One region of the Kitasatospora sp. NPDC059795 genome, then DNA from elsewhere that is predicted to be linked to it. Evidence: riboswitches for the same ligand, from Rfam matches in the RefSeq annotation. Region 1 holds a riboswitch; each other region holds the start of a gene.
The links. Region 1 has a riboswitch for thiamine pyrophosphate ahead of thiC (phosphomethylpyrimidine synthase ThiC). Riboswitches for the same ligand answer to the same signal wherever they lie in the genome.

Region 1 (7,796 bases):
CGGAGGCCGCACACGGGTCCGCCCGGGGAGGGGATTCCCTCGCCCGGGCGGACCTGACTGCGTGGTGCCGAGCGCGACCTACTCGGCGTCGGCCTGGATCGGGATGACCTGGGCCGGAGTCGCGGCGGCCTTGGCGGGCTCCGCGCCGCCGGCGGCCGGGGACATCGCGGTGAGCAGCTGGCGGGCCAGACCGAGGCCGGTGCCGCCCATGGTGAGCGCCTTGGCGAACATCTCGGACATGCCCTCGGCGCCGTTCAGCAGCACCATGTGCTCGACGTTGCCGAACGCGTCCGCGCCGGCCCGGACGATCGCCGGCCAGTTCTCGGCGAGCTGCTGGGCGACCACCGCCTCCTGGTTCTCGGCCAGCGCCGCGGCGCGGGCCTTGATGCCCTCGGCCTCGGCCAGGCCCTGGGCCCGGGTGGCCTCGGCCTCGGCGAGACCCTTGGCCCGGGACGCCTCCGCCTCGGCCAGGCCCTTCGCGGCCTCGGCGGCGGCCTGCGCCTCACCGGTGGCCCGGGTGGCCTCGGCCGCGGCCAGACCGCGCGCCCGGGTGGCCTCGGCCTCCGCGGCGGCGGCGACCTTGACCCGGTTCGCCTCGGCGGCGGTCTTCAGGTCGGTCTCCCGGGACAGCGCCTCGGCGGCGGAGATCCGCGCGTCGCGGTCGGCCTCGGCCTTGGTGCGGGTCTCGTACGCGCGGGCGTCGGCGGGCTTGCGGACGTCCGCCTGGAGCTGCTGCTCCTTGCGGTGCGCCTCCAGCTCGGCGACCTTGGTCTCCTGGACCACGACCTCCTGCCGGGCGGCGGCCTGCGCGAGCGGGCCGGCCTGCAGCGCGCGGGCCGCGGCGGTGTCCATCTCGGCCTGGTAACCGGCCTGCTGGATACCGGAGTTGCGCGTTGCCTCGGCCTTGCGGGCGAACGCCTCCTGCTCGGCCTCGGTGGCCCGCCGGTCCGCCTCGGCGGCGGCGATGCGGGCGTCCCGCTGGACGGCCGCGGCGTGCGGCGCGGCCAGGTTGGTGATGTAGCCGGTCGGGTCCAGGATCTCCTGGATCTGCAGCGAGTCGATGATGAGGCCGAGCTTCTCCATCTCGATGCCCGAGGCGGAGCGGGTCTCACCGGTGAGCCGCTCGCGGTCGCGGATCATGTCCTCGACCGTGAGCCCGCCGACGATGGACCGCAGGTGACCGGCGAACACGTTGTGCACGCGCTGGCCCATCATCTTCTGCTGGTCCAGGAACCGCCGGGCGGCGTTGGCGATCGACGCGTTGTCGTCGCCCACCTTGAAGATCACAACCCCCTTGACGTGCACGGGAATTCCCTGCGACGTCACACACTCCACGTCCAGCGCGGCCTCGTTGAGGTCCAGCGACAGCCGGCGCACCGCCTGGACGCCCGGGATCACGAAGGTGCCCCGGCCGGTCACCACACGGAAGCCCAGACCCTCGCCGTGCTTGGAACCCGAGATCACCAACGCCTCGTTGGGTTCCGCCACGCGCCACATCAACTTAAAGAGCACGATCAGGGCAACGAAGCCTGCGACGGCGCTGCCCGCGATGCCGATCAGCATCGGCAATCTCCCCCTTCGGAGCACACCGGTTCCGTGACTGCGCTTCGGTCCGTGCAGGTTGGCGCGGAAGCCGGTGGCAGCCGCATTCTCCGCCGTTCCGGATCACGGGGGAAGAGCTGAGCCGGGAGGAACTCGCACTGTCTCGAAACCGTTGCGCGGGGTCACCTGTGACGGTCCGACAGGTGATCAGAGCGGCTCGACGTAGACGGTGCGCGGTGGCTGATATTCGACCACGACGACCATGGTGCCCGACTGCAGCGGCTCACCCGGAGTGGCGAGGTACGCCAGGAACGCCTCGGTGCCCAGCCGCTCCGGGACGTGCACCATCACCTCGCCGACCAGGCCTGCGCCGATCCGCCCCGTCACCCGCCCCATCAGTCCGATCACCTGCACGATTCTCCCACTCCCGACGAGGCGTGAACAGTTCCGGCCCGCACGGGAGTTGTACGCCGGTGCGGGTGCGGGCCCGGCGATGCGCCCTGGACCGGTGCCGCCGCGTGCCCTACGGTGAGGAACCGAACGCAGGCGGACGACGCCTGCGCGGAACGGGAGCTCGGAGCACCGGGCTGAGAGGGCGCTGACGGTACGCGGATCCGCGAACCACCTGCTGCGCCGACCGCAGGAACCTGACCGGGTAATGCCGGCGTAGGGAGTTGAAGGTCCGATGACCGTTTTTTCCGAGCACAGCTCTGCCCGCGATTCGGCCGCCGGCGGGTACCCCACCCCCGCCTGGCACAAGGCCTACCGCCAGGGCAGCCGCCCCGACCTGCGGGTCCCCTACCGCGAGGTCGAACTGACCGACGGCCGCACCGTCCCGCTGTACGACACCTCCGGCCCGTACACCGATCCCGATCACGCCACCGACGTCCGACGCGGACTGCCCGCCCTGCGCGACGCCTGGATCCGCCAACGCGGCGACGTCGAGGAGTACGAGGGCCGCGAGGCCCGGCCCGAGGACGACGGCATCAAGCACACCGCGCCCCGCGGCGGCGACCTGCGCAACCTGGACGCCGTCTTCCCCGGCCGCCCGCGCCGCCCGCTGCGCGCCAGGGACGGCCTCGCCGTTACCCAACTCGGGTACGCCAAGCAGGGGTTGATCACGCCCGAGATGGAGTTCGTGGCGCTCCGGGAAGGCCTGGAGCCGGAGTTCGTGCGCGAGCAGGTGGCGCGCGGACGGGCCGTCATCCCGGTCAACGTGAACCACCCCGAGAGCGAACCGGCCATCATCGGCACCGACTTCCTGGTGAAGATCAACGCCAACATCGGCAACTCCGCCGTCACCTCCTCCATCGAGGAGGAGGTGGAGAAGATGACCTGGGCCACCCGCTGGGGCGCCGACACCGTCATGGACCTCTCCACCGGCCGCAACATCCACACCACCCGCGAGTGGATCCTGCGCAACTCCCCCGTCCCGATCGGCACCGTCCCGCTCTACCAGGCGCTGGAGAAGGTCGACGGCCGGGCCGAGGACCTCAGCTGGGAGGTCTACCGGGACACCGTCGTCGAACAGTGCGAGCAGGGCGTCGACTACATGACCGTGCACGCCGGCGTGCTGCTCCGGTACGTGCCGCTCACCGCCCGCCGCAAGACCGGCATCGTCTCGCGCGGCGGCTCCATCATGGCGGCCTGGTGCCTGGCGCACCATCAGGAGAACTTCCTCTACACGCACTTCGAGGAACTCTGCGACCTGCTGCGCGCCTACGACGTCACCTTCTCGCTCGGCGACGGCCTGCGGCCCGGCTCCATCGCCGACGCCAACGACGAGGCGCAGTTCGCCGAACTCACCACCCTCGGCGAGCTCGGGCGGATCGCCCGCGCCAAGGACGTCCAGGTGATGATCGAGGGCCCCGGGCACGTCCCGATGCACAAGATCCGCGAGAACATGGACCTGCAGAAGGAGATCTGCGACGAGGCCCCGTTCTACACGCTCGGCCCGCTCACCACCGACGTCGCGCCCGGCTACGACCACATCACCTCCGGCATCGGCGCCGCGATGATCGCCTGGTGGGGCACCGCGATGCTCTGCTACGTCACCCCCAAGGAACACCTGGGGCTGCCGAACCGCGACGACGTGAAGACCGGCGTCATCACCTACAAGATCGCCGCCCACGCCGCCGACCTCGCCAAGGGCCACCCCGGCGCGCAGGCCTGGGACGACGCACTCTCCGACGCCCGCTTCGAGTTCCGCTGGGAGGACCAGTTCAACCTGGCCCTCGACCCGGAGACCGCCCGCGCCTTCCACGACGAGACCCTCCCCGCCGAACCCGCCAAGACCGCGCACTTCTGCTCCATGTGCGGCCCCAAGTTCTGCTCCATGAAGATCAGTCAGCAGATCCGCGACGAACACGGCGCCGACCTCGCCGCCACCGTCGAGGCAGGGATGGCCGAGAAGTCCGCCGAGTTCGCGGCCCACGGCAGCAAGGTCTACCTGCCGCTGGTCGACTGACGCGTCCCGCTGACCCCGCCCCGGCCCGGCCGCAGTCCGGCCGCAGTGCAGTGCAGTGCGGGGCGGGGTCGGCGGTCAGGGCCGGTCGCCGAAGATCGCGCGGTGGCCGCGGGCGGTGTCCATGTACTCGCGGACGCGGTGGATCAGGCCGTCGCGGAGTTCGAAGACCAGGCAGTAGTCGTTGGCGTAGTGGTTGCCGTCGGCGAGTGTCGCGGTCATGGTCTCCTCGACGACGACGCGGTCGCCGTCCGCGTGGACGGCGTGGAAGGCGACGGCGACGTCCCGGACGAACAGGCGGGGGAAGTCCTCGGCGAGGAAGCGGGCGATCGCCCGGCGGCCGATCAGGTGGCTCGGGCAGTCCAGTGCGACGGCCGTCGCGTTGCCCGCCGGGGCCAGCCACTCGGCGTCCTCGGTGAGGACGGCGGCGATCCGCTCCGGGTCGTGGCTGGCGAAGGCCTTCCAGGCGTGCTGGACGATGTCGCGGCTGTGTCGGGGCATGGTCGCGAGGCTAGGCGGGCGCGGGCCGCGCCACTGGCGGGTTTCGGACCTTGTCACCCCGGGGGAGTGCGGTCCGCGCGGGCCGGGGCGGAGGCAGTACGATCCGTGCCGCCGCCGGGACGACCTGCGGTTTCTTCGTGATGAGAGAGATCCGGATGCAGGACGTCCAGGCACCGCCGGTGCCGGAGCAGGTTCCCGACGAGGTGGCGGCGCCGGCGGCGAGCGAGGGGCTCGGGGAGCTCCGGGCTTCGTTCGGGCCCAAGCGGTTGAGCGGTGCGGCGATGACCGGACTGATCGTCATGTGCCTGGTGGGGCTGGCGCTGTTCGTGCTGCCCGGGCTGATCTTCATCTGGCGGCTGACGCAGGTCCCGAACCTGAACAAGAAGCAGGGCGCGAAGCGCATCCACTGCTTCGAGCACGGGGTGGTGGCGGGCGACCGGGCCGGCCGGCCGGTGGCATTCCGGTGGGACGACGCGGCGGTGCTGCAGCAGATCACCCGGCGGTACGTGAACGGGTTCCACACCGTCACCACCTATCTGTACACGCTGTACCGGCCGGACGGCACCTCGGTCGAGCTGACCGGCTTCTATGCCGACCCGGTGGTCTGGGGCGCGGCCTTCCAGCACGAGATCACCCGGTCCCAACTCCCGGGCGTGCTCGACGTGGTGAGGCGCGGCGGGACGGTCCGGTTCGGCGACATCGCGGTCAACGCGGGCGGCGTGGCGAACGCCCGGAGCGGGTCGCTGGCGTGGCCCGAGGTCGAGCGGATCGAGGTCAAGGACGGCACGGTGTTCGTGTCGAAGGCCGGGAAGCTGTTCGGCTGGTCGAACACCCCGGTGCACAGGATTCCGAACTTCTTCGTGTTTCTCGCGGTGGTGGACGAAATGCGCGGATCGGCCGGTGCCGGAACGTCCCCGGGTCATTGACCCTGAGGGTTTGTCAATTCTTTACATCTCGCTTGAATGACGGCCATCCGATTTGGCTGATATGTCGGATAGAAACCAAATCGGATCTGGATAAGGTTCGCGAGCACGTTCGACCTGACCCACTCCAGAGGGAACTCATGAGCAGCCCGCAGCCTCCCCAGACCCCGCCCGCTCCCGAGGCCGGCGGCCCGGCTCCCTTCGAGTACGGCCAGGCCGCGCAGGCCGCCGCCGCGGCGCCCAAGAAGACCCTGGGCAAGAAGCTGATCTCCGGCCTCGGCATCCTGGTCGTGATCATCGTCATCGCCGTGGTCAAGTTCGCCGTCCGCGACGCGATGACCGACAAGCCGGTGCACGCCAAGGTCGGCCAGTGCGTCTCCGTCACCGGCAGCGACAACGACCCGAAGGTCGACACCGTCGGCTGCGACGACAGCAAGGCCACCCACACGGTCGAGAAGGTCATCGACAACACCTTCGACACCCACGCCTGCGGCGACGAGTTCGACGCGCTCGCCCAGCAGTTGGGCAGCGACAAGTTCGTTCTCTGCCTGACCCCGAAGAAGTAACGCGTAGAAATACGTCGGCCCCCACCGCTGCGGCGGTGGGGGCCGACGCCCGTTCCGGCCGGTCAGGGCCGGTTGAGGTAGGTCAGGACGGCGCGGACGCGACGGTTGGTGTCGGTGTCGTCGGGGATGCCGAGCTTGCCGAACATCGTGGTGGTGTACTTGCCGATCGCGCTCTCGCTGAGGAACAGCCGGCGGCCGATCGCCTGGTTGGAGAGGCCCTCGGCCATCAGGCCCAGCACCGAGTGCTCGCGTTCGGTGAGCCGGTCGAGGCCCCGGCCGACCGGGGTGGCGGTGAGCAGCCGGGCGATGACCGCCGGGTCCATCGCGGTGCCGCCGGCGGCGACGCGCTCCAGGGCGTCCAGGAACTGGTCGGCGTCGAAGACGCTCTCCTTGAGCAGGTAGCCGATGCCGCCGGAGCCGTCGGCGAGCAACTCCCGGGCGTAGAGCTGCTCGACGTGCTGGGAGAGGACCAGGATCGGCAGACCCGGCACCCGGGCGCGGGCGGCCAGCGCGGCACGCAGCCCCTCGTCGGACTGGGTGGGCGGCATCCGGACGTCGACGACGGACACGTCCGGGCGCCACGTCAGCAGGGCGTCCAGGGTGTCGGGGCCGGTGGCGGTGGTGGCGACCACCTGGTGACCGCAGGCCTCCAGCAGACGCACCATGCCGTCGCGCAGCAGGTACAGGTCCTCGGCTACGAGAATGCGCACGGCACCGCCATCCTGACTCGGGTCGGCCCGCCCGCCGGGCTGACGATCGTCAACGTACCGCCGAACGCGTCGACCCGGCGGCGCAGCCCCGCCAGCCCGCCGTCCGGGCGTTCCACCAGCCCGCCCCGGCCGTCGTCCACCACCTCGGCGCTCACCCCGTACTCGTCCTGACGGAGCGTCACCCCGGCCCGGGTCGCGCCCGCGTGGCGGACGGCGTTGGTCAGCAGCTCCGCGACCCCGAAGTAGACGGCCGACTCGACCGGCGCGTCCGCCCGCAGCGGGCCCTCGGCGGCCACGTCCACCGGCAGCGGGAGGTCCAGCGCGAGGGCGCGCACCGCGTCCAGCAGGCCGCGCTCGGTCAGCACCGGCGGGCTGATCCCCCGGACCAGCTCCCGCAGTTCGGCCAGCGAGGCGGTGGCCCCCGCCTGCGCGTCCCGGATCAGCGACCTGGCCTGCTCCGGGTCCCGGTCCAGCAGCCGCTGCGCGGTGGCCAGCGAGAGGCCGAGCGCGACCAGCCGGGCCTGCGCGCCGTCGTGCAGGTCCCGTTCGATGCGACGGATCTCGGCGGCCTGCGCGACGGTGGCGTCCGCCCGCTGCGCGGTGAGTTCGGCGACCCGCTCGGCCAGCGCCATCGCCGTGGACGGCCGCAGGAACCGCCGAGCCACCGGGACGACGGGCCGCCACGCGAACGGGGAGCAGACGACGGCGAGCAGCCCGGCGAGGACGCTGCGGTCCACGACGGCCACGGCCAGGGCGACCGGGGGCGCCGCCGCGGGCAGGCCCGCCGTGAACGGGAGGACGGCGACGAAGCGCAGGTCGCGCCGGTTCGCCGGGTCCTGCCGGCGGATCCGCAGGCGCTGGTCCATCAGCGCGTCGCGCCGGGTGCGCTCGTAGCCGAAGCCGTTCCACCAGAAGCCGGTGGACAGTTGGACCACCGGCGGCGCCTGCCGGTACCCGGGCGGCAGGACGATGCCGGTCCACCGGGCCACCAGCAGCCGCACCCCCGCGCACACCGGGCGGCACAGCGCGAGCGTCCCCGCGACCACCAGCACCACCGGCAGCAGCCACGACCACGGGTTGGCCGGCCCCC
Region 2 (11,235 bases), on a different contig from region 1:
GCAGCGGGACGAGCTTGTCCTTGGGCGGGTTGTCGAGGCGGATGACCGCGACGTCGTAGCCGTCGGCGTGGCCGACCACGGAGGCGCTGTAGGACGAGCCGTCGGAGAACTTGACGCTGAGCTTGCCGCCCTTGGCGGCCGGCGCGACCACGTGGTTGTTGGTCAGGATGTGGCCCTCGGTGTCGAAGACGAATCCGGTGCCGGTGCCGGACTCGCTGGAGCCCGAGGCCTTGATGGTGACGGTGGACGGCAGCGCCTTGGCGGCGATCCCGGCGACCGACTCGGGCGCCCGGTCGAGGTTCTGGTGGGTGTTGCCGACGGCGACGGTGGTGCTGTTGCGGCTGGCGCCGGCGCTGCGGTCGGAGTCCTTGCCGGAGACGGACCCGCCGATCGCGCCGCCGACCAGGCCGGCCACCAGGGCGACCGCCGCGACCAGCGCGACCAGCCCGCCGCGCTTGCCCTTGCCGGAGCCGCCGCCCGGGGCGGACTGCGGGCCGCCCCACGGCGAGCCCGGTTCACCCGGCCCGCCGACACCGCCCGGTCCGCCGGACGGGTGGCCCCAGCCGCCGACCGGGTGACCGGCCCCGAACGGGTGCTGCGAGGCGTCGCCGGGGACGCCCGGCGCGGGCGGCCCGTTCTGGGCGAGCGGCGGCACGGTCGGGACGGTGGCGGTCGGCGCGTAGGGCGAGGCCTGCTCGGCGACGTTGCCGTACGGGTTCTGGAACGGCGGCGGGGTGTCCGCAGGAACCGGGGCGGGAGCGGCGACGCTGCCGTACGGGTTCTGGAACGGCGTCGGCTGGTCCGCCGGAACCGGGGCCGCGGCCGGCGGCGCCGGGACCTTCCCCAACTGCATGGTCCCGTCGCTCACCGGCGGAGCCACCGGAGCCGGAGCGACCGAAGCCGGAGCCGGGGCAGCCGGGGCCGCCGGCAGCACCGGCGGCGGCGCGTCGAGGTAGGCGGGAGCGGACGCGGGCGTCCCGGAGGTGGCGGCGGCCGCCTCGGTGCCGGGGCCTTCGGGGGCCTTCTCCGGCGGGGTGGTACCACTCGCGTGCTCGGTGCTCACGGACGACCTCCATCGCTGACAGAACCTTGGGCGGTGGTCGTCGCGCGGTCGGCGCGGCCACAGCCTCGGGGCACAGTTTTTCCTATGCCGGATTCGGACACCGTAAGCGGGCCCCTGAAGAAATCATGAGAAGCCTTAGGCCTCGCTGACATGGACATCAGTGGTCCCGCGATGCGGACGCCGTTCCCCCCGGCCTTGGCGTTCCCCAACTCGGAGGCTAGCCTGTCGCTCCTGTAAACCGAAGAGAGTCGCGGGAGCTTGGACCAGCCAGGCTGAGAGTGCGCCGGAACGACCGTAGGGCATGGCGGGGACGCCGCCCGGGTCGAGGGGGCGCAGACCGCCGGAACCTGTCCGGGTAATGCCGGCGTAGGGAGTATCGGCCATGACGGCTGTTCCGTCTGCCCCAATTTCCGATCTTGAGACGGCCGCGCGGGCCGAGGCCCCGCTGACCCTCGACACGGCGCCGCCGCGCACCCTGGACTTCCGGGCGCTGTTCGCGCTGTGGGCGAACCTCGGGGTGAGCCTGATCGGCTTCACCAGCGCCGCGACGGTGCTGGGCAAGCAGGGCCACGAACTCGGCTTCACCGCGGCGGTGACGGCGATCGTCGCGGGCACCGCGATCGGCACCGCGATGCTCGCGGTGGCGGCGCTGGTGGGCGCGCGCACGGGCGCCCCGGCGATGGCGGTGCTGCGCGGCCTGTTCGGCACCAGGCTGTCGTACGTCCCGACGGTGCTGAACATCCTGCAGTGCGTCGGCTGGGGCGTGTACGAGCTGACGGTGATCGCCTGGGGCGCCCAGACGGTGGCCGGCACCGAGGGCTGGCGCTGGCTGTTCGTGCTGCTGGCGGGCGTGCTGACGACGGTGCTGACGATCTGGCCGCTGGGCGCGATCGCGGTGCTGCGCAAGTACGTGGCCGTCGCGGTCGGCGTGGCGATGGTCTACTTCACGGTGCAGTTCGCCCGGCAGGGCTTCCCGGACCCGGGCGCGGGCAACTGGGACGGCTTCCTGTCGGCGACGGACGCGGTGATCGCGGTGTCGATCTCGTTCGTCCCGCTGGCCGCCGACTACACCCGGCACGCGCGCACCTCGGCGAGCGCGTTCTGGGGGACGTTCTCCGGCTACACGGTCGCCCAGGTGTGGTGCTACGTACTGGGCGTGGTGGCGCTGCTGCAGTCCGGCGGCGACCCGGACAAGATCCTCGGCTCGTTCACCGGCGTGGCCGCGGGCTGGGCGTTCCTGCTGGTGCTGGTGCTGCGCGAGTCCGACCAGTCGTTCGCGAACGTGTACTCGACCGCGATGTCGATCCACAACCTGTGGCCGAAGGTGGACCGGCGGGTGCTGACCGGCGGCATCGGCGTGCTGGTGACGGTGCTGGCGCTGCAGATCAAGGAGTTCACCGAGTCGTACTACGCGTTCCTCGGCCTGATCGGGTCGGTGTTCGTGCCGCTGTTCGCGGTGCTCGCGGTGGACTACTTCCTCGGCGCGGGCCGCCGCGGCTGGAACCTGACCCAGGACGCCCCCGCCCGCTGGGTGATGCTGCTGCCGTGGGCGCTGGGCTTCGCGGTCTACCAGTTCCTGGCGCCGACCGCGGTGGCCGGCTGGTGGACCGACCTGTGGGCGAAGGCCCAGGAGGCGGTGCACTTCACTCCGCAGGCGTGGAGCTCGGCCTCGCTGCTCTCGTTCCTGGTGGCGGCGCTGGCGACCGGCGCGGTGGCGACCGTGGAACGCCGCCGGGCCTGACCCGCGCCGTGCAGCACCGCCGGGCCCGGCCCCAGCACTGCCGGGCCCGACCCGAGCGCCACGGGCCTGACCCGGCGTCAACCCGGAGCTGTTCACCGGGGCGTTGCCGTGCCGGAAGCAACCCGCCGTCCGGTGCCGCGTAGGGTGGTTGACGTGAACATCCAGCACAGCAGCTCGGCTCCGCTCCCCGAGCCGATCGACCGCTCGGCAGTCAAGGTGATCGCCCACCGCGGGTCCTCCGCGGCCCTCCCGGAGCACACCGAGGAGGCGTACCGACGGGCGCTGGAGGAGGGCGCGGACGGGCTGGAGTGCGACGTCCGGGTCACCGCCGACGGGCAGTTGGTGTGCGTCCACGACCGCACGGTGCGCCGCACCTCGAACGGGCAGGGCGTGGTGTCGACGATGACGCTGGCCCAGCTGTCCGAGCTGGACTTCGGCTCCTGGAAGCACCCGGAGCGACCGCAGCGCAGCTCGGTGCTGACCCTGGAGCGCCTGCTGGAGCTGGTCGCGGACTCCGGGCGCCGGGTCGAGCTGGCCATCGAGACCAAGCACCCGGTCCGGTACGCGGGCCGGGTGGAGTCCGAACTGCTGCGGATGCTGGACCGGTTCGGCCTGCTGCCGGCCACGCCGGAGGAGTCGACGGTGCGGGTGATGAGCTTCTCGGAGCTGGCCCTGCACCGGGTCCGCAAGGCCGCCCCGACGCTGCCCCTGGTGTACCTGTGGGAGCGCCCGGTGCCGATACTGGGCCGGATCGAGGCGCTGCCGGGCGGCGCGTCGATCGCCGGCCCGGGCATCTCGCTGGTGCGCCGCGACCCGGACCGGATCCGGGCGCTGCGCCGGGCCGGCCACCGGGTGCACGTGTGGACGGTGGACCGCCCCGAGGACGTCGAACTCTGCCTGGAACTGGGCGTGGAGGCGCTGATCACCAACCGACCGGCCGACGTCCTGGCCCAGTTGGGCCGCTGAGGCGCAGCCGCCGGGACTCCGCACGTGCGCCCATTGACATGACGGGAAATACCGAACGGGGTATTTCCCGTTGGCCTTTCGGACAACCCGCCGGACGCGACAGAAGGTGAGACGCACCTCACCTTTTGCCCATCTGCCGTGCGGATCTCGTTAATACCGCGATCGGATCGTCGAACGCCCGTTTCCGAGGCATTAACGGCGGGCATCCATCCCTCGGCAGAAGCTGAAGGAGGTCCGGGGGTGGCGTTGATGGTGGCGCGCGCTGTGCCAGTTCAGGCCGGGTCGACCTCATCGGCCATGGCAGTTCCGCACGGTCCGGCCAGTGTCTCGACCGCGCGGCGGAGGCTGCGCAGCGATCTCGGTGATCGCTCGATACCGGATGCGGTGATTGACGACGCGGTGTTGATCCTCTCCGAACTGCTCAGCAATTCCTGTCGTCATGCCAGACCGCTGCCGGCCGATGATCCCGCCGCGGCCGACAGTTCCGCCGGCCGCCGCCCGCGCCCCGATGAGGACGCGGAGATCGGTACGGTGCTGGTGAGTTGGCGGATGCGCGGGGACGGTCTGCTGACCCTGGAGGTGACGGACGGCGGGGCGACCACCCGGCCGGTGCCGGCCAGCCCGTCGGTGTCGGCGCACGGCGGCCGGGGGCTGAGCATCGTCGGCAAGCTGGCGAAGGACTGGGGGGTGCGGCACGCGCCCGGTCAGGTGACGGTGTGGGCGGAGCTGCCCGCGTTCGAGCAGGTGGTGGGCGGCGGCCAGCGGCGCAGCGCCTGAACGGGGGGCCGCGGGCGAAGTAGGCTGCCCGGTGCAAAGTCCGACGTCCCCGGGAGAGCCGCACCATGGCCAAGAAGGCCGCGAAGAAGCAGCCCAGCCAGTCCACCGTCGTCGAGGGCGAGATCCCGGTCGTCGGAGCGCGCGAGGCGTGCCCGTGCGGCTCGGGCCGCCGGTACAAGGCCTGCCACGGCCGTACCGCGGCGCACGCGGTCCAGGAGCTGGTGCACCGGCCGTTCGAGGGCCTGCCGGGCGAGGCGGACTGGGTGGCGCTGCGCGAGCTGGTGCCGGCCGCCACCGTGCCGCTGACGCTGGCCGCCGGAGTGGCCGAGGAGGCCGTCGGCGACGTCCCGTCGGTGACGCTGGCGACGGTGCTGCCGCTGGCCTGGCCGGCGCTGCGCCGGGCGGACGGCTCGATCCTGCTGGGCCTGCAGACCCAGTCGTCCTCGGGCGACCTGAGCCGTGACCTGGCGGACGCGCTGGAGCTGGCGCTGGCCACCGAGCCGGGCACCCCGGTGCCGGCCCGCCGGACCGACCCGGGCGCCCGCCGTCTGCAGGAACTGCTGGACACCACGGCCGAGTTCACGCCCGCCGTGCACACCGGCTTCGAATTCTGGCTGGAGGACGCCGAGTCGGCGACCGGCGAGGTCGCGGCCTCGCTGGAGCGGGCCAACGCCTCGGCCATCCCGACCGAGAAGCTCACCGGCGTGGACTCCGCGTACTGGTGCGGCACCCCGGACAAGAACCACCTGCGCTGGGTGATGACCGTCCCGGAGGAGCAGCTGCTCGACGCGCTGGCCCGGCTGACCGCCGCCGGCGAGAGCTCGCTCGGCGAGGGCACCAAGTTGGTGGGCTCGTTCCGCGCGCACGGCCTGACCGTGCCGGTGTGGGACCTGCCGGTGGAGATGACCGCCGCCGAGGTGGAGAAGCCCGCCGTGGAGTTCGCCGCGAAGCTGGCCGAGGTGCTGGCCGCGCCCGCGCCGCTGACCGCCGAGGAGCGCCGCTCCCGCGCCAACCTGGTGAACCGTCAGATCACCCTCAACTAGGAGAAGGTGACCGGCGTCACATTCCCGTCCGGCCGTCGAAAGTGTCAAGGACCTTTCGGCGTGGACAAATTGGCGCGGAGCCGGATCTTTGTTACTGTTTGAACAGTCCGACCGCTGGTGCATCCCCCGTCGCCAGCGGTCGGGCCTTTTTTGTCTCCGGACCTGCGGCGCAAGAACCCTGACGATCAGTCAGCAGACCGCGCTGGCGGTGATCAGCCCGCCCAGCAGGGTGCCGACCTCGGGCAGCCAGGGCCGACCCGGCCCCGGGCCGCGCACCCAGCGCACCGGCCCGGCGCCCGTCCGCGAGGGCGGCAGCACCAGGTAGCCGCCCGGCCCGTGGTAGCGCAACACGCCCGGCACCCAAGGCCGTTCGGACAGCAGCGCGCCGAGCTCCGGCAGCGTGTACGGCGCGGTCAGCAGCACGAACCGGCCCGGCGTGCCGAGCACCGGACCGTACGGGACGCCGATCTCCTCCAGGTGCCGCAGCAGCCACGGGCCGGCCGGGCGGGGCAAGCTCACCGCGCACAGCGACCGGCCGGTCGCCGCCACCACCGGCGCGCCCGGCGCCCGCTGCTCCCACCAGTGGCGGACCATCCGCGGATCGGTGGTGGCCGCCTCCAGCGGCGGATCGGACGGGTGCGCGCCGGGCGTCGGGCAGAGCCGGTCCGGGCACGAGCAGGCCGATCCGCGCAGCGCCCGCGCCCCGGGCACCACCGGCCAGCCGCAGCCGACGGCGGCCTGCAACGCGGCGGTCAGGGCCAAGGTCCGGCCGCGGCGGCCCGGCCACCACTGGCCCACCCGCTCGGTCAGCTGCTCTCGGCGGTGTCGGCGCATGGCGGCTCGTTCCTCTCCGCGTCGGTCGGCCTGGGCCGGGGGGTGCGGGCGGTGCGTGTGCGCGTCGGACGGGCCCACGCTGTGCCACTGGAACGAGAATCCCCCATACGTCCGGATGGACGCGGGCAGGCCGACACCGGTTCCACCGTACGAGTGAGTGCCCGGCGCCTCGGGTGGCACCTGCGGGGCCTCGCCGTACGATCCCTGGCACGTTCTGCCCGCCGCACTCCTGGACATGCCCCGATCGGCCTGTGTACAAGTGGGGGAATCGTGCCGAGTAGTGAGTAAAGACATCGTTTTCGGTCGGTCTCGGGGGTCCTGCGTGACACGTTCCGGATTGTGGGGAGTTGTGACATGACCGACGTCCAGCCGCTGGCGGCCGAGGCCCTGAGGTCCGACCCGGTGCTGCTGCCGGATCTCGGCGAGGTGCCCTCGGCGGACCTGCAGGACCGTTTGGCCGGATGGCTGTCCGATTTCACCAGCCTCCAGGAGCACCTGGAGCTGCTGGCCCGGGCCGACGGGCTGTCCGGCACCCTCGACGCGCTGCTGGACTCCGGCGCGGCGCTGCTCGGCGCCCGCCGCGGCCTGGTGGTCACCCTGCGGCCCGGCCCGGCCCGCACCCTGGCCCGCCCGGTCGGCCTCGGCCTGGACCCGGCGACGCTCGGCTCGCTGGAGACCATCCCCGCCGAGCACGGTCCGTTCGCCGACCTGCTCAGCATGCCCGGCGCCACCGACCGGCTGCTGATCTCCGACCTGGCCACCGACCCGACGGTCGGCCCCCGGTTCCGCGAGATCGCCGCCCAGCTCGGCCTCGGCGCCTGCTACGCGCTGCCGCTGGCCACCGAACGCGAGGGCGCGCTCGGCGCCGCCGTCTGGTTCTACGACGAGCCGGGCCGCCCCGACGAGCGCCGCGAGCACCTGGTGCACCGCTACTGCGAGTTCGCCGCACCGCTGCTGGCCCGCCAGCTGGAGGCCGACCGGGCGGTGCGCGCCACCGCCGCCCTGCGCCGCTCGCTGCTGCCCGACCACCTGCCCGTCCGGCCCGGCCTGCGGATCGCCGCCCGCTGCGTGCCCGCCGCCCTCGAACACTCCGCGGGCAGCGACTGGTACGACGCCGTCCCGCTGCCCGACGACACCCTGGCGCTGACCGTGGGCAGCGTGCTCGGCGGCGGCCCCGGCGCCGGACCGGGCGCGGGCGCCTGCGCGGCCGCCGCGATGGGCCGGGTGCGGGCCGCGCTGCGCGCCTACGCGGTGCTGGAGGGCGAGGACCCGGTCTCCGTGCTCGGCGACCTCGAACTGCTGCTGAAGACCACCGAGCCGACCCGCTCCGCCACCGCCGTGTACGCCACCGTCGACCCGGCCGAACGCCGGATCGCGCTGGCCGGCGCGGCGAACTGCCCGCCGGTGCTGCTCACCCGGTACGGCGCGAACTTCGTGGAGACCTCGCTGTCCGCGCCGCTCGGCATGCTCAGCTGCTGGGAGGCCCCCGGCGTGGAGCTCACCGCGGAGCGCGGCGACGTGCTGGTGCTGTACACCGAGGGCCTGGCCCGCCGCTTCGGGGCCAACCTGCACGCCGGGCAGAGCGCGCTGCGCCGGGTCGCCGCCGACGCCCCCCGGGACGTCCGGCTGGACCCGGAGCGGCTCTGCGACCACCTGCTGGCCGAGGCCGGCGGCGAAGGCCCGGGCGAGGACGACCTGGTGCTGCTGGCCGCCCGCTTCGAGTAAGGACCGCTTCAAGTAAGGCCTGTCGCTGCTCGAAGGGGCTTTCTTCACTCGAACGGCCCTACGTACCATGGGTGCGACGTCCGCCCACGCGCCCCGCGACCCGGGGAGTACAGGGCGGTACCACGCGCAAGGAGGCGACGTAGTGACCGAGGACCACAGCCCGGCGGTGTCCGAGAACCCCGAAGGGACCGCCGACGGCGAGGAGGACGAGCCGATCAAGAGCCGCAAGAACGGCCTGCACGGCGAGATCTCCGAAGAACTCGCCGCGTCCATGCGCTCCGGCTGGGCCGACACCGAGCTGCACGGCCTGCAGCCCGTCGCCCAGGCCCCGTACGCGGCCGAGCGCCGCGCCAAGCTGTCCGCCGCCTTCCCCGGCGAGCGGCTGATCGTTCCCGCGGGCAACCTGCGCACCCGCTCCAACGACACCGAGTACGCGTTCCGCGCCGCCAGCGAGTACGTGCACCTGACCGGCAACCAGACCGAGGACGCGATCCTGGTCGGCGAGCCCGTCGAGGGCGGCCACGAGTTCGCGCTCTACCTGCTGCCGCGCTCCGACCGCGAGAACGGCGAGTTCTGGCTCAGCGGCCAGGGCGAGCTGTGGGTCGGCCGCCGCAACTCCCTCACCGAGTCCTCCCAGCTGTACGGCCTGCCGACCCGCGACGTCCGCAAGGCCGCCGAGGAGCTCGCCGCCGCCACCGTCCCGACCCGCCTGGTGCGCGGCTACGACGCCGGCCTGGAGGCCGCCCTCGCCGAGCAGCTCGACGCCGACAAGGACGACGAGCTGAAGGTGTTCCTGTCCACGCTGCGCCTGGTCAAGGACGCGTGGGAGATCGGCGAGATGCGCGCCGCCTGCAACGCCACCGTCAACGGCTTCACCGACGTGGTGCGCGAGCTCGGCCAGGCCGTCGCCACCTCCGAGCGCTGGATCGAGGGCACCTTCTGGCGCCGCGCCCGGGTCGAGGGCAACGACGTCGGCTACGGCACCATCGCCGCCGCCGGCCCGCACGCCACCACCCTGCACTGGGTGCGCAACGACGGCGACGTCCGCCCCGGCGAACTGCTGCTGCTGGACGCCGGCGTGGAGACCCACACCCTCTACACCGCCGACGTCACCCGCACCCTGCCGATCAACGGCGCCTTCACGCCGCTGCAGCGCAAGATCTACGACGCGGTGTACGACGCCCAGGAGGCGGGCATCGCCGCGGTCAAGCCCGGCGGGAAGTTCCGCGACTTCCACAACGCCGCGCAGCGGGTGCTCGCCGAGCGCCTGCTGGAGTGGGGCCTGATCGACTCCTCGGTCTACGACGTGGAGAAGGTCCTGGAGCTCGACCTGCAGCGCCGCTGGACCCTGCACGGCACCGGCCACATGCTCGGCCTGGACGTCCACGACTGCGCGCACGCCCGCCGCGAGGAGTACGTGGACGCGGTGCTGGAGCCCGGCGTGGTGCTGACCGTCGAGCCCGGCCTGTACTTCCAGGCCGACGACCTGACCGTCCCCGAGGAGTACCGCGGCATCGGCGTCCGGATCGAGGACGACATCCTGGTCACCGCCGACGGCAACGAGAACCTCTCGGCCGCCCTGCCCCGGCAGGCCGACGAGGTCGAGGCCTGGATGGCCTCGCTGAACGGCTGACCCAGCATCACCGAAGCCCCCGTCCGGTCCACCGGCGGGGGCTTCGGTGCGCTCAGTGCCGCCGGCCCCAGCCGGAGGCCGCGACGACGACAATCTTCTCGAAACGGGCATGGCCGGACGTGAACATGGTGCTCTCCGGGAAAGGGGTGTGGTGAGGTCCGCGGAAGGCGCCGCCGCCGCCCCGCGAGTTGACTCCCCCATCCTCGCGGGCGGTCCCGGCTCAGTTCCAAAGGTTTTCCGGCACAGGCCGCTACACTCGCCGCGAACCCCCCACCGGCCGCACCTGGAGCACCACATGGCCGAGCCCGTCCCCGTCACCATCGGAAAGCGCCCGGCGCCCGTGCACACCGTCGCCGTGTACGCCTTCGCGGGCATGGCCCCGTTCGAACTCGGCGTGGTGGTCGAGGTGTTCGCCCTCGCCCGCCCCGAACTCGCCGGACTGCTGGCCGCCCCCTGGTACGACGTCCGGGTGTGCGCGGAACGGCCCGGCCACCCGCTGGAGGCGGTCGGCGGCTTCACCCTCACCCCCCGGCACGGCCTGGAGGAACTCGCCGCCGCGGACACCGCCGTCGTCGTCGGGGTGCCCGACCCGTACGGCGAGGTCCCGCCCGCCGTGGTCGCCGCGCTGCGCACCGCGCACGCCCGCGGCGCCCGGGTGGTGTCGATCTGCTCCGGCGCCTTCGCGCTGGCCGCCGCCGGCCTGCTCGACGGCCTGCCCGCCACCACGCACTGGCGGTGGGCCGAGGAACTGCGCCGCCGCCACCCGGACGTCCAGGTCGACCCGGACGTGCTGTACGTGGACAACGGCCAGGTGCTGACCAGCGCCGGCAGCGCCGCCGGCATCGACCTGTGCCTCCACCTGGTCCGGCAGGACCACGGCGCCAAGGTCGCCAACACCGTCGCCCGCCGCTTCGTCGCCCCGCCGCACCGCGACGGCGGGCAGGCGCAGTACGTCGAGACGACGGTACGGCCGGTGGACGAACCCGAGGACGGGGTGGCCCGGTCGATGCGCTGGGCGCTCGACCAGCTCGCCCGGCCGCTGACCGTGCCGCTGCTGGCCCGCGCCGCCGGCATGTCCGACCGCTCGTACCTGCGGCACTTCACCGCCCGCAACGGGGTCAGCCCGATGCGGTGGGTGGCGATCCAGCGGATCGCGGCCAGCCTGCCGCTGCTGGAGTCGCCGGAAGGCAGCGTCGAGGAGATCGCCGCGGCGGTGGGCTTCGAGTCGGCGGCGACCTTCCGCCACCACTTCGGCCGCACCATGCGCACCTCGCCGACCGCCTACCGGCGCACCTTCGGACCGGCCGCCTGACGCACCGTCAGGACTGCTCCAGCCGGTCCGCGTTGGCGTGGATCGCGTCCCGCAGCCACCCGGCGAGGCCCGGGGCGAGCTGCTCGTAGGTGGCGGTGAACCGCTCGTCGGCGACGTACATGTCGCCGAGGCAGCGGTGCA
Region 3 (11,235 bases), on a different contig from region 1:
CTCGGTGTGCGCGAGGTGCGCCATCTCCTTCAGTCGCGGCCCGAGCACCTGCCCGCCGAGGTCGCCGACCGCGCACATCATCTTCAGCTCCTCGTCGACCACCATGGTGAGCTCCTCCAACTCCTTGGGGTCGCGCAGGAATTCGAGGAGTGAATCGGCGGTCGGCCCGGTGGACGGATAGCGGTAGGTGCCGGAGATCGGGTTCATCACCACGGTGCCGCCGGACTGCCGGACGTGGACCTCGGGGGACGCGCCGACCAGCACCCGGTCGCCGGTGTGCACCAGGAACGTCCAGTACGCGCCGCGCTCGTGCTCCAGCAGACGGCGGAACAGGGTCAGCGCGGTGGCGGTGGAGAAGCCGTCCAGCTCGGCCCGGAAGTCGCGCCGGATGACGAAGTTGGCGCCCTCGCCGCGCCCGATCTCGTCCTTGATCACCCGCCGGACGATCTCCGCGTACTCCTCGTCCGCGATGTCGAACTCCCCGCCGCGCAGCTCCACCGGCGTGTCCGGCAGCGCGGCCAGCAGCGCGGCCAGCGGCAGCGCGTGCTGCTCCTCGACGGCCAGGGCGCGCAGCGGGGTGCCGTCCTGGCGGGCGGCGAAGCCGCGTTCGCGCAGCTGGGCGTAGGGGACGAGGGCCAGCAGGTCGTGCCGGGGGCCGTCGGCGGGGACGCCGTGCCGCACCGGGAGGTCGGCCAGCGTGTCGTGCTCGGAGACGGTGCCGAGCAGCAGCTCGACGGTGTCGGGGGCGAGCCGGGGCGCGCGGCGGTGCAGCAGGGCGAAGGCGGGTGCGCCGGGCGCGGTGAGCCGGGCGAGCAGGTCGGCTGCGGTGGTGGTCACGGCTGCGGTGATCCTTCCGGGAGGTGGCTGGTGCGGGCTCTGCCGCCGCCCTCCGGGAAGGTCGTGACGCTGGACACAGACGTCGACGGCCGCCCCGAAGGGCGGCCGTCGTTCGTCTACAGGGGACGCGCGATCCGTGGGCCGCCCAACGGGCAGGCCCACCACCAGGAAGAGGTGTGCGTCGCGGTCATGCAGCAGACCATAGCCCACCGCGGAGGGCGCCGGGAGGATGTCCACGAGCTGTCTCACCCACCGGGCGGCGTCACCGAGCTGCGCCGAGCACCCCGTAGCCTTGCCCTTGTGACCGTGACTAACCACTCCTGGCAGTCCCTGCCCGCGGCGCAGCAGCCTGAATGGCCGGACCAAGAGGCTCTGCGCAATACCCTTGCGGAGCTTGCCTCCTATCCGCCGCTCGTCTTCGCCGGCGAGTGCGACCAGCTGCGCGCCCGGCTCGGCGCCGTCGCGCGTGGTGAGGCGTTCCTGCTGCAGGGCGGTGACTGCGCCGAGGCCTTCGACGGCGTGTCGGCCGACCACATCCGCAACAAGCTCAAGACCCTGCTCCAGATGGCGGCGGTGCTCACCTACGCGGCCTCGGTGCCGGTGGTGAAGGTCGGCCGGATCGCCGGCCAGTACTCCAAGCCGCGCTCGAAGAACACCGAGACCCGCGACGGCGTGACCCTGCCGGTCTACCGCGGCGACTCGGTGAACGGCTTCGAGTTCACCCCGGAGTCCCGGATCCCGGACCCGGAGCGCCTGAAGCGGATGTACAACGCGTCCGCCTCGACGCTGAACCTGGTGCGCGCCTTCACCACCGGCGGCTACGCCGACCTGCGCCAGGTGCACGCCTGGAACCAGGACTTCGTGCGCAACTCCCCGGCCGGTCAGCGCTACGAGCAGCTGGCCCGGGAGATCGACCAGGCGCTGGCCTTCATGAACGCCTGCGGGGTGGCCCCGGAGGAGTTCAAGACGGTCGAGTTCTTCTCCTCGCACGAGGCGCTGATCCTGGACTACGAGACGGCGCTGACCCGCACCGACTCGCGCACCGGCGAGCTGTACGACGTCTCCGGCCACATGGTCTGGATCGGCGAGCGCACCCGTCAACTCGACCACGCGCACATCGAGTTCGCGTCGAAGATCCGCAACCCGATCGGTGTGAAGCTCGGCCCGACCACCTCGGTCGACGAGGCGCTCACGCTGATCGACAAGCTGGACCCGGACCGCGAGCCCGGCCGGCTCACCTTCATCACCCGGATGGGCGCGGGCAAGATCCGCGACCACCTGCCCACCCTGGTGGAGAAGGTCACCGCGTCCGGCGCCCAGGTGGTGTGGATCAGCGACCCGATGCACGGCAACACCTACGAGGCGTCCAGCGGTCACAAGACCCGCAAGTTCGACGACGTGCTCGACGAGGTCAAGGGCTTCTTCGAGGTGCACCGCGCGCTCGGCACCCACCCGGGCGGCATCCACGTGGAGCTGACCGGCGACGACGTCACCGAGTGCGTCGGCGGCGGCGACGAGGTGCTGGTCGACGACCTGCACCAGCGCTACGAGACCGCCTGCGACCCGCGGCTCAACCGCAGCCAGTCGCTGGACCTGGCGTTCCTGGTCGCCGAGATGTACCGCGGCCAGTAGGGCCGACCGGCCGGTGTGACGAAGGCCCCTCCGTTTTCGGTGTTCCGAAGGCGGAGGGGCCTTCTTCGTACTCGCACCACCAGGTAAGGTAAGGCTCAGTAAAGGAAGCCGAGCTGGAAGGGGCCGTGCATGTACGTGTGCATGTGCCACGCGGTCACCGAGGCCCGGGTCAAGCAGGAGATCGACGAGGGCGCCACCACCCCGCGCCAGATAGCCCGGGGCTGCAAGGCCGGCACCGACTGCGGCTCCTGCGTCCGGCGGATCCAGGCGCTGCTCGGCGAGCACGGCGCCCGCCCCTGCCCCACCGCCCGGCTGGCCCGGCGGCTGGGCCTGGCCGAACCGGCCTCCCCGCAGGCCGCCTAGGCTCTCCTCCCGGCGGCTCAGGTCTCCGGCCGCTCAGGTCTCCGGCTGCTCGATCACCTGCGCGAGGTAGAGCGCCTCGCTGAGCTTGTCGATCAGCTCCAGCTGGGTGTCCAGGTAGTCGATGTGGTGTTCCTCGTCGGCGAGGATGTCCTCGAAGATGTTCGCCGAGGTGACGTCGTTCTTGGCGCGCATCACCACGATCCCGCGCTTGAGGCGGTCGATCGCCTCCACCTCGATCTGCCGGTCGGCCTGGAACATCTCCGTGACGGTCTGCCCGATCCGGACGTGGAACAGCCGCTGGTAGTTCGGCAGGCCCTCCAGGAACAGGATCCGGTCGGTCAGCGTCTCGGCGTGCTTCATCTCGTCGAAGGACTCGTGCCGGGTGTATTTCGCGAGCTTGGTCCAGCCGTTGTTCTCCTGCATTTTCGCGTGCAGGAAGTACTGATTGATCGCGGTGAGCTCGGCCGTCAGCTGCTCGTTGAGGAACTCGATGACTTCGGGGTCGCCCTGCATGGCCTGCCTTCCTGACTCGTCATTCCGGCCGGTGCCGGGTTGCCCGCATCGTGGCAGCCGGGCGGGGTCACTTCCAGTAAGTTCACGCTTACCGAACGGTCGGTGGTCGACGTTTCTCCAGGCCAGAGAATTTTCTGACCTGCACGGATGCCGGACGGATTGGACTGTTCGGGGGTATCTGGCCGGAGCGCCCGGCGGGTAATTCCCTCGTGTTGCCCCCCTCCGTCGGAATGCGTTCCGGAAGGGGCGCTCACGGTTCGCGGAACGCCGTCTGTCACCATGGAGCCATGGGTCAGCACCAATCGGAACAGCCGCCGCCTGACCCGAGGCTCCCGCCGGGCCAGCGCCGACAGCGCGGCTGGCCGGTGCTGCACTACGGGCCGGTGCCCCGGTTCAAGCCGCACAGCTGGGACTTCCAGGTGTTCGGGGCGACCGCCGGCGCGGAGAAGACCAGCTGGGACTTCGCGGCCTTCCACGCACTGCCCAGGACCACCGTCCGCGGCGACTTCCACTGCGTCACCAAGTTCTCCATGCTCGACAACGAGTGGAGCGGCGTCGCCGCCCGGACGGTGCTCGACCTGGTGCCGCCCGACCCGACCGTCACCCACGTCATGGTGTGGGCCGAGTACGGCTACAGCGCCAACCTGCCGCTCGCCGACTTCGCCGACCCGTCGACGGTGTTCGCCACCCACCACGACGGGCAGCCGCTCACCGCCGAACACGGCTTCCCGGTCCGCCTGGTGGTGCCGCACCTGTACGCCTGGAAGGGCCCCAAGTGGGTGCGCGCCGTCGAGTACATGCGGGCCGACCGGCGCGGCTTCTGGGAGGAACGCGGCTACCACAACCGGGCCGACCCCTGGCAGCAGCAGCGCTACTCCTACCAGGAGCAGGAGGGCGACGGCCCGCCGCGGTGAAGCCCTAGAACAGGCTGATGGTGACGGTCACCGTCGACCCCTGCGGGCGCGGCGTGCCCGCCGCCGGGGACTGCCCGGTGGCCTTGCCGAGCGGCAGCAGGCCGGCGATCTGCGGGGTGAACCCGGCGTCCTGCAGGGCCTTCACCGCGTCGTCCTTGGACATCCCGACGACGTCCGGCACCGGGTGCATGCCCTTGGAGACCGTCAGCGCCACCGGCGAGTTCGGGGACAGCGTCGTGCCGGGCGCCGGGTCGGCGGAGATCACCGCGCCCTTCGGGACCGTGTCGCTGAACTGCTCGGTGGTGGTGCCCGCCGTCAGCCGGGCATCGGTCAGCGCCTTGCCGGCCTCGGCCAGCGGGCGGTTCGTCAACTCCGGTACCGGCACCCGCTCCGGGCCGCGCGAGACGACCACCTTCACCGCGTCGCTCTTGCGGACCTTGGCGCCGACCCCCGGGTCGGTGGAGATCACCTGGCCGGCCTGCACCGACTCGCTGAACTGCTGGGTGTACGTGCCGTGCAGGCCCTGCTTGTCCAGGATCGTCACGGCCTGCTGCTGGTTCTGGCCCAGCACGCTCGGCACCGTCGCGTACACCGCGCTGGACAGCGTGTACGTCACGCCGCCGACCAGCAGCACCACCGCGAGCACCACCGCCGACCAGATCAGCGGCTTGGTGGTGCCGCTGCGCCGACGGGCGGTGCGGCGGCGGCGCGCGGGGAGGTCCTCGTTCACCGGGCGCACCGGCGGCAGCAGGTCCGGCGGGACGTCCAGCACGCTGGTGCGTTCCAGGCCCGGCGGGGCGCTGATCACCGCGGTCTCCTCGCCCGGGTTGAACTGCGGGGTGGGCCGGCCGGACGCCGGCGGCTCCGCGTCCAACTGCCCGTCCGGCAGCGCCCGGCGCACCCGCTGCACCGTGGCCAGCAGCTCCACCGCGTCCCACGGGCGGGCCTGCGGGTCGCGGGCGGTCGCGGCGGCGACCAGCGCGTCCAGCTCCGGGCCCACGGCGGGGGCGATCCGCGACGGCGCGGGGACGTCCTCGTGCAGGTGGCGGTACATCACCTGGGCGGCGTTCTCGCCGGTGTGCGGCTTGGCGCCGGTCAGCATCTCGTACAGCAGGATGCCCGCCGCGTAGACGTCCACCCGCTGGTCCGTGGGCGCGTCCTGGCTGATCTGCTCCGGGGCCAAGTACGAGACGGTGCCCAGCAGTTGGCCCGCCTCGGTGGTGGCGGTGGCGTTCTGGTCGGCGGCGCCCATGATCCGGACCAGGCCGAAGTCCGCGACCTTCACCAGGCCGTTGTCGGTGATCAGCACGTTCTCCGGCTTCACGTCCCGGTGCACCAGCCCCGCGCGGTGCGCCGCGCCGAGCGCCGCCAGCACCGGCTCCAGGACGTCCAGCGCGGCCCGCACCGAGAGCGCGCCGCGGTCGCGCAGCAGGTCGCGCAGGGTGCGGCCGGGGACGTACTCCATCGCCATGAACACCGCGCGCGGATCCGCGCCCTGGTCCAGCACGTTGACCACGTTGGGGTGCGCGAGCCGGGCCACCGCCTTCGCCTCGCGGATGAACCGCGCCGTGAAGTCGGCGTCGCCCGCCAGCGAAGGGTGCATCACCTTCAGCGCGACGGTCCGGTCGAGGCGGGTGTCGGTGCCGCGGTAGACCGTCGCCATGCCGCCGACGGCGATCCGCTGCTCGACCCGGTAGCGCCCGTCGAGCAGCGCACCGATCAAGGGGTCGTTCAGCGTCATGTCCACCCGAGGAGTCTAGTCAGCGCCCGGCAGGGCTGGACCACCTGCCGGGCGCGTGCCGTCGGAACGGGCGCGTGCCGTCAGAACGCCGGGCGCTCGCGGGTGTCGGCGAGGCCGGTGGTCGGGGAGGACGCCTCGGCGTAGTAGCGGCGCGGGATGCGGCCGGCCCGGTGGGCGAGGCGGCCGGCCTCGACGGCGCGGCGCATCGCGTCGGCCATCAGCACCGGGTCCTGGGCGCGGGTCACGGCCGAGGCCAGCATGACGGCGGAGCAGCCGAGCTCCATCGCCAGGGCGACGTCGCTGGCGGTGCCGGCGCCCGCGTCGAGGACCACCGGGACGTTCGCGGACTCCACGATCAGCTGGAAGTTGTGCGGATTGCGGATGCCCAGGCCGGAGCCGATCGGCGAGCCCAGCGGCATGATCGCCGCGCAGCCGACGTCCTCCAGCTTGCGGGCCAGCACCGGGTCGTCGTTGGTGTACGGCAGCACCGTGAAGCCGTCGTCGACCAGGGTCTCGGCGGCGTCCAGGAGTTCGATCGGGTCGGGCAGCAGGGTGCGCTCGTCGGCGATGACCTCCAGCTTCACCCAGTTCGTGCCGAGCGCCTCGCGGGCCAGCCGGGCGGTCAGCACGGCCTCGCCGGCGGTGTAGCAGCCGGCCGTGTTCGGCAGGATCCGGATGCCGTTGCGGGCCAGCACCTCCAGCACCGAGCCCTGGGTGGCGGTGTTGACCCGACGCATCGCGACCGTGGTCAGCTCGGTGCCGGAGACGCGCAGCGCCTGCTCCAGCACCTCCAGGCTGGGCGCGCCGCCGGTGCCCATGATCAGGCGGGAGGTGAAGGTCGTGTCACCGATGGTGAGCAGGTCGTCGGCCATCTCAGCCTCCCTGCACGGCGGTGAGGATCTCCACCCGGTCGCCCGCCCGCAGCGCCGTGTCGGCCCACGAACTGCGCGGCACCACGGCCTCGTTGACGGCGGCGGCGACGCCGGTGTTGGCGGCGGAGACCTCGGCGACCACCACGTCCAGGGTGGTGGCCTCGGGCAGTGTGCGGGGTTCGCCGTTGACGGTCAGGGCGACGGTGTTCATGCGGGCACCTCGGTGCGGAAGCGGTCGGGGGTGAAGTCGGCGGCCAGCGCGGGGAGTTCGCCGGTGGCCAGGTAGTCGGCGAGCAGGTCGGCGGTGACCGGGGTGAGCAGCACGCCGTTGCGGTGGTGCCCGGTGGCGGCGGCCAGGCCGTCCAGCGCGGTCGGGCCGAGCAGCGGCGCGTTGTCGGGGGAGCCGGGCCGCAGGCCCGCGTTGGTCTCCACCAGCGGCAACTCGGTGATGCCGGGGACGAGTTCGTGCGCGTCGCGGAGCAGCTCGTAGACGCCGCCCGCGGTGACGGTGGTGTCGTGCCCCATCTCCTCGGTGGTCGCGCCGATCACCAACTCGCCGTCGGCGCGCGGCACCAGGTACAGGTGCCGGCCGCGCACCACGGCGCGCACGTTGCGGGACAGGAACGGCGCGTACAGCTCGGGGATGCGCAGCCGGAGCACCTGCCCCTTGACCGGGCGGATCGCCGGCAGCACCCCGTCCGGCAGGCCCGGCAGCAGGTGGGAGCGGGAGCCCGCCGCCAGCACCGTCCGGCCGGCCGTCAGGTGCTCGCCGGTCAACAGCCGTACGCCGGTGGCACGTTCGCCGTCGATCAACAGTTCGGCGGCCTGGGTGCGGTGGAAGGCGACGCCCAGCAGCTTGCACGCCGCGACCAGCGCGGTGGCCAGCCGGCGGCCGTCCACCTGGTGGTCCTCGGCGACGTGCAGGCCGCCGCGCACCCCGGGCGCCAGCATCGGCTCCAGCCGTCGGCACTCCCGGCCGGTCAGCCACTCCGAGGCCAGGCCCAACCGGCCGTGGAAGGCGTGCAGTTCGCGCAGTTCCTCGCGGTCGTCGGAGTCCAGCGCGACGGCCAGCGTGCCGGTGCGGCGGTAGCCGGTGTCCAGGCCGGTGAGTTCGGTCAGCTCGGCGGCGAACGCGCCGTAGCGCTCGTTGGACGCCATGCCCAGGCGCAGCAACGGCTCCTCGCCGTACTGGAGTTCGGTGACCGGCGCGAGCATCCCCGCGGCCACCCGGGCCGCGCCGCCGCCCGGCGACGGGTCCACCACCGCGACGCGCAGCCCGCGTTGCGCGGTGCGCCAGGCGACGCCGAGGCCGATGATGCCCCCGCCGATCACCAGCACGTCGGAATGTGCCACCACGCCTCTTCTCCCTTCGCCGGCATGACCCGGATCAGGTTCGGACGGTCGCGGGCCGCCACAGCCCGCCTCTCAGCCCGGTGCGCCGGGCTCCCGTGATAGTCAGTGCCTCCACTTTAACGCCGGGCCGACCCCCGCCCACAGGGGCATGCGGGCGGTTAGGGTGGGGCCGTGGCTGAGCTGAGGGCAACGGACCGGGTCGTCGTGGTCGGGGCGGGCATGGCGGGCGCACAGGCCGCCCTGAACCTGCGGCAGGGAGGCTGGCAGGGCGCGATCACCCTGGTCGGCGAGGAACTCCACCTGCCGTACGACCGGCCGCCGCTGTCCAAGGACGTCCTGCTCGGCAAGGCCGACGCCACCGCCTTCGAACTCGACTGGGCCGACCTCGGCGTCGAACTGCTCACCGGCCGCCGCGCCACCGGCCTGACCGCCGGCGTGCTGCACACGGATGGCGGCGAACTCCCGTACAGCGCCCTGGTGATCGCCACCGGCGCCGACCCGCGCACCCTCCCCGGCCTGCCCGGCGCCCGCACCCTGCGCACCGTCGACGACGCGCACGCGCTGCGCGCCGCACTCACCCCCGGCAGGCGGATCGTGCTGGTCGGCGCGGGCTGGATCGGCGCCGAGACCGCCACCGTCGCCCGCGCCCTCGGCTGCCACGTCACCGTGGTGGAGGCCGCCGCCACCCCGCTCGCCGGGGCGCTGCCCGCCGAACTCGGCGCGCTGATGGCCGAGTGGTACGCCGCCGCGGGCGTCGAACTGCGCTGCGGCGTCGGCGTCGCCGGGGCCGCCGACGGCGGGGTGCTGCTCGCCGACGGCACCCACCTGCCCGCGGACGAGGTGGTGGTCGGCATCGGCGCCCGCCCCGCCACCGGCTGGCTCGCCGACAGCCCGCTCGCCCTCGACCCCGACGGCACCGTCCCGGTCGACGACCGGCTGCGTACCGTGCTGCCCGGCGTCTGGGCGGCCGGCGACTGCGTCTCCTACCCGTCCGCCCGGTTCGGCACCCGGCTGGCCGTCCAGCACTGGGACCACGCGCTGCACTCCGGCGGCACGGTCGCCGCGTCCGTGCTCGGCACCCTGGACGCGCCCTACGACCCCGTCCCGTACTTCTGGTCCGAGCAGTTCGACCGCATGGTGCAGTACGCGGGCCGGCACGCCGGGGCCGACCACCTGCTGTGGCGCGGCTCCCCGTCCGGGCGCGACTGGTCGGTGCTGTGGCTGCGCGACGGCGTCCTCGTCGCGCTGCTCGCCGTGGACCGACCGCGCGACCTGGCGCAGGGCCGCCGCCTGATCGAACGCGGCGCCGTGCTCGATCCCGCGCTCGCCGCCGACCCCGCCGTCCAGCTGAAGGCGGCCGTCAGGTAACGGGTGGGTAGGCTGGGTGCCGTGAGCACTATTGATCCCAAGATCGACGCCCTGGTCCCTGCGTGGCTGTACCTGCCCGACATCTCCGAGCGGTGGGGCGTGGTGATCACCGAGGTCCGGGACATGGTGAAGAACCGCACCCTGTTGGCCGTCCGCCGCGGCCAGAACAACTCCCTCCAGGTGCCCGCCGACTTCATCGAGGACGACGGCCCGGTCAAGCACCTGGTCGGCACCCTCACGGTGCTGCGCGACTGCGGCTTCTCCGACCAGGAGATCCTCGAGTGGATGTTCACCGAGGACCCGTCGCTGCCCGGCAGCCCGATCCAGGCGCTGCGCGAGAACCGCGGCACCGAGGTCAAGCGCCGCGCCCAGGCCCTCGCGCTGTGACGGCCCGCCGGCAACTCGCCGACGCGAAGCTCTACCTCTGCACCGACGCCCGGCGTGAACAGGGCGACCTGGCCGACTTCCTGGACGCCGTGCTGGCCGGCGGCGTCGACATCGTCCAGCTCCGCGACAAGAACCTGGAGGCCCGCCAGGAACTCGAATTCCTGGAGGTCTTCGCGGACGCGGCGAAGCGGCACGGCAAGCTGCTGGCCGTCAACGACCGCGCCGACGTCGCGTACGGCGCCCGCCCCGACGTGCTGCACCTCGGGCAGGACGACCTGCCGGTGCGGGTGGCCCGCGCGATCCTCGGCGAGGACGTGCTGATCGGACGCTCCTGCCACGCCGAGAGCGAGGTGGACGCGGCGATCGCCGAACCCGGCGTCGACTACTTCTGCACCGGCCCGGTCTGGCCCACGCCCACCAAGCCCGGCCGCCACGCCCCCGGCCTCGACCTGGTCCGCCACGCGGCCGACCGGAACCCGGACCGGCCGTGGTTCGCCATCGGCGGCATCGACCTGGGCAACCTCGACCAGGTGCTGGACGCCGGCGCCACCCGCATCGTGGTCGTCCGGGCGCTCACCGCGGCGGAGGACCCGGGCGCGGCCGCAGCCGAACTGGCGGCGCGCCTGCGCTAGCCCTGGCGGGCAGCCTGCGCGCGGCCCGGTCGGCTGAGGGGAAGGCCGGCCGATCCGCGGGGGCGGGTGGTGTCCGGGAACCGCGGAGGGCCCTGCCGTCCTCCGTGGAGTCGTGAACCCCGTACCCCGTGCCCGCCGGATCGCCCTGTTCGGTCCGGCACTGCTTCTCGCGGCGGCCGTCGCGTTCGTCGCGCAGCGGCCGCTGCACCACCGTGCCGGATGGCAGCCCTGGCTGGTCACCGTCAACGGTGCGGTGTTCTGGTCGCTGGCCGCGCTGCCGCTGTCCGCGGCGGTGGTGTGGGCGCTGGCGCGGCGGCGGGGCGGCACGGCCGACGGGTGGCGGCGTTCGGTCGCCGAGGTCGCGATGGTGCACGGGACGCTGCCCTGGGTGTGGATGATCATGCTGCCCGGGCCCGGGGCGGGCGTCGCGCCCCGGCGGGTGAGCCTGCTGCCGCTGCGGGACATCCACGCGATCCTCACCCACGGCACACCGGTCACCGCGACGGTGCAGATCGTCGGCAACCTGCTGGTGTTCGCCGCGCTCGGCCGCTTCGCGCCGGTACGGTTCCGCGCACTCGCCTCGGTGCCGCGGATGCTGGCGCTCGGCGCGGCCTGCTCGGTGC

Region 2: it holds a riboswitch for thiamine pyrophosphate, as region 1 does, so the genes downstream of both, ACFV4P_RS20370 (purine-cytosine permease family protein) here and thiC (phosphomethylpyrimidine synthase ThiC) in region 1, are expected to answer to the same signal.
Region 3: it holds a riboswitch for thiamine pyrophosphate, as region 1 does, so the genes downstream of both, thiO (glycine oxidase ThiO) here and thiC (phosphomethylpyrimidine synthase ThiC) in region 1, are expected to answer to the same signal.

Annotation. Positions count from the first base shown of each region.
Region 1 covers NZ_JBHWID010000013.1:171-7,966, forward strand. The annotation lists gene ACFV4P_RS24645 (flotillin family protein) at 79-1,563, opposite strand; gene ACFV4P_RS24650 (hypothetical protein) at 1,750-1,950, opposite strand; TPP riboswitch at 2,099-2,232, shown strand; gene thiC (phosphomethylpyrimidine synthase ThiC) at 2,228-4,009, shown strand; gene ACFV4P_RS24660 (nuclear transport factor 2 family protein) at 4,085-4,507, opposite strand; gene ACFV4P_RS24665 (DUF6585 family protein) at 4,648-5,433, shown strand; gene ACFV4P_RS24670 (hypothetical protein) at 5,571-5,996, shown strand; gene ACFV4P_RS24675 (LuxR C-terminal-related transcriptional regulator) at 6,059-6,706, opposite strand; gene ACFV4P_RS24680 (sensor histidine kinase) at 6,691-7,796, opposite strand, start outside.
Region 2 covers NZ_JBHWID010000009.1:214,865-226,099, reverse strand. The annotation lists gene ACFV4P_RS20375 (trypsin-like peptidase domain-containing protein) at 1-1,063, opposite strand, end outside; TPP riboswitch at 1,304-1,453, shown strand; gene ACFV4P_RS20370 (purine-cytosine permease family protein) at 1,446-2,804, shown strand; gene ACFV4P_RS20365 (glycerophosphodiester phosphodiesterase) at 2,964-3,770, shown strand; gene ACFV4P_RS20360 (ATP-binding protein) at 4,020-4,547, shown strand; gene ACFV4P_RS20355 (DUF5926 family protein) at 4,613-5,590, shown strand; gene ACFV4P_RS20350 (bifunctional DNA primase/polymerase) at 5,780-6,424, opposite strand; gene ACFV4P_RS20345 (PP2C family protein-serine/threonine phosphatase) at 6,779-8,149, shown strand; gene ACFV4P_RS20340 (aminopeptidase P family protein) at 8,316-9,782, shown strand; gene ACFV4P_RS20335 (helix-turn-helix domain-containing protein) at 10,078-11,094, shown strand; gene ACFV4P_RS20330 (MerR family transcriptional regulator) at 11,102-11,235, opposite strand, start outside.
Region 3 covers NZ_JBHWID010000004.1:396,929-408,163, forward strand. The annotation lists gene ACFV4P_RS11345 (anthranilate synthase family protein) at 1-837, opposite strand, end outside; gene ACFV4P_RS11350 (class II 3-deoxy-7-phosphoheptulonate synthase) at 1,138-2,469, shown strand; gene ACFV4P_RS11355 (bacterioferritin-associated ferredoxin) at 2,599-2,832, shown strand; gene bfr (bacterioferritin) at 2,866-3,345, opposite strand; gene ACFV4P_RS11365 (sulfite oxidase-like oxidoreductase) at 3,633-4,259, shown strand; gene pknB (Stk1 family PASTA domain-containing Ser/Thr kinase) at 4,264-6,000, opposite strand; gene ACFV4P_RS11375 (thiazole synthase) at 6,081-6,872, opposite strand; gene thiS (sulfur carrier protein ThiS) at 6,874-7,083, opposite strand; gene thiO (glycine oxidase ThiO) at 7,080-8,225, opposite strand; TPP riboswitch at 8,219-8,332, opposite strand; gene ACFV4P_RS11390 (NAD(P)/FAD-dependent oxidoreductase) at 8,445-9,593, shown strand; gene ACFV4P_RS11395 (Rv2175c family DNA-binding protein) at 9,615-9,980, shown strand; gene thiE (thiamine phosphate synthase) at 9,977-10,612, shown strand; gene ACFV4P_RS11405 (VanZ family protein) at 10,725-11,235, shown strand, end outside.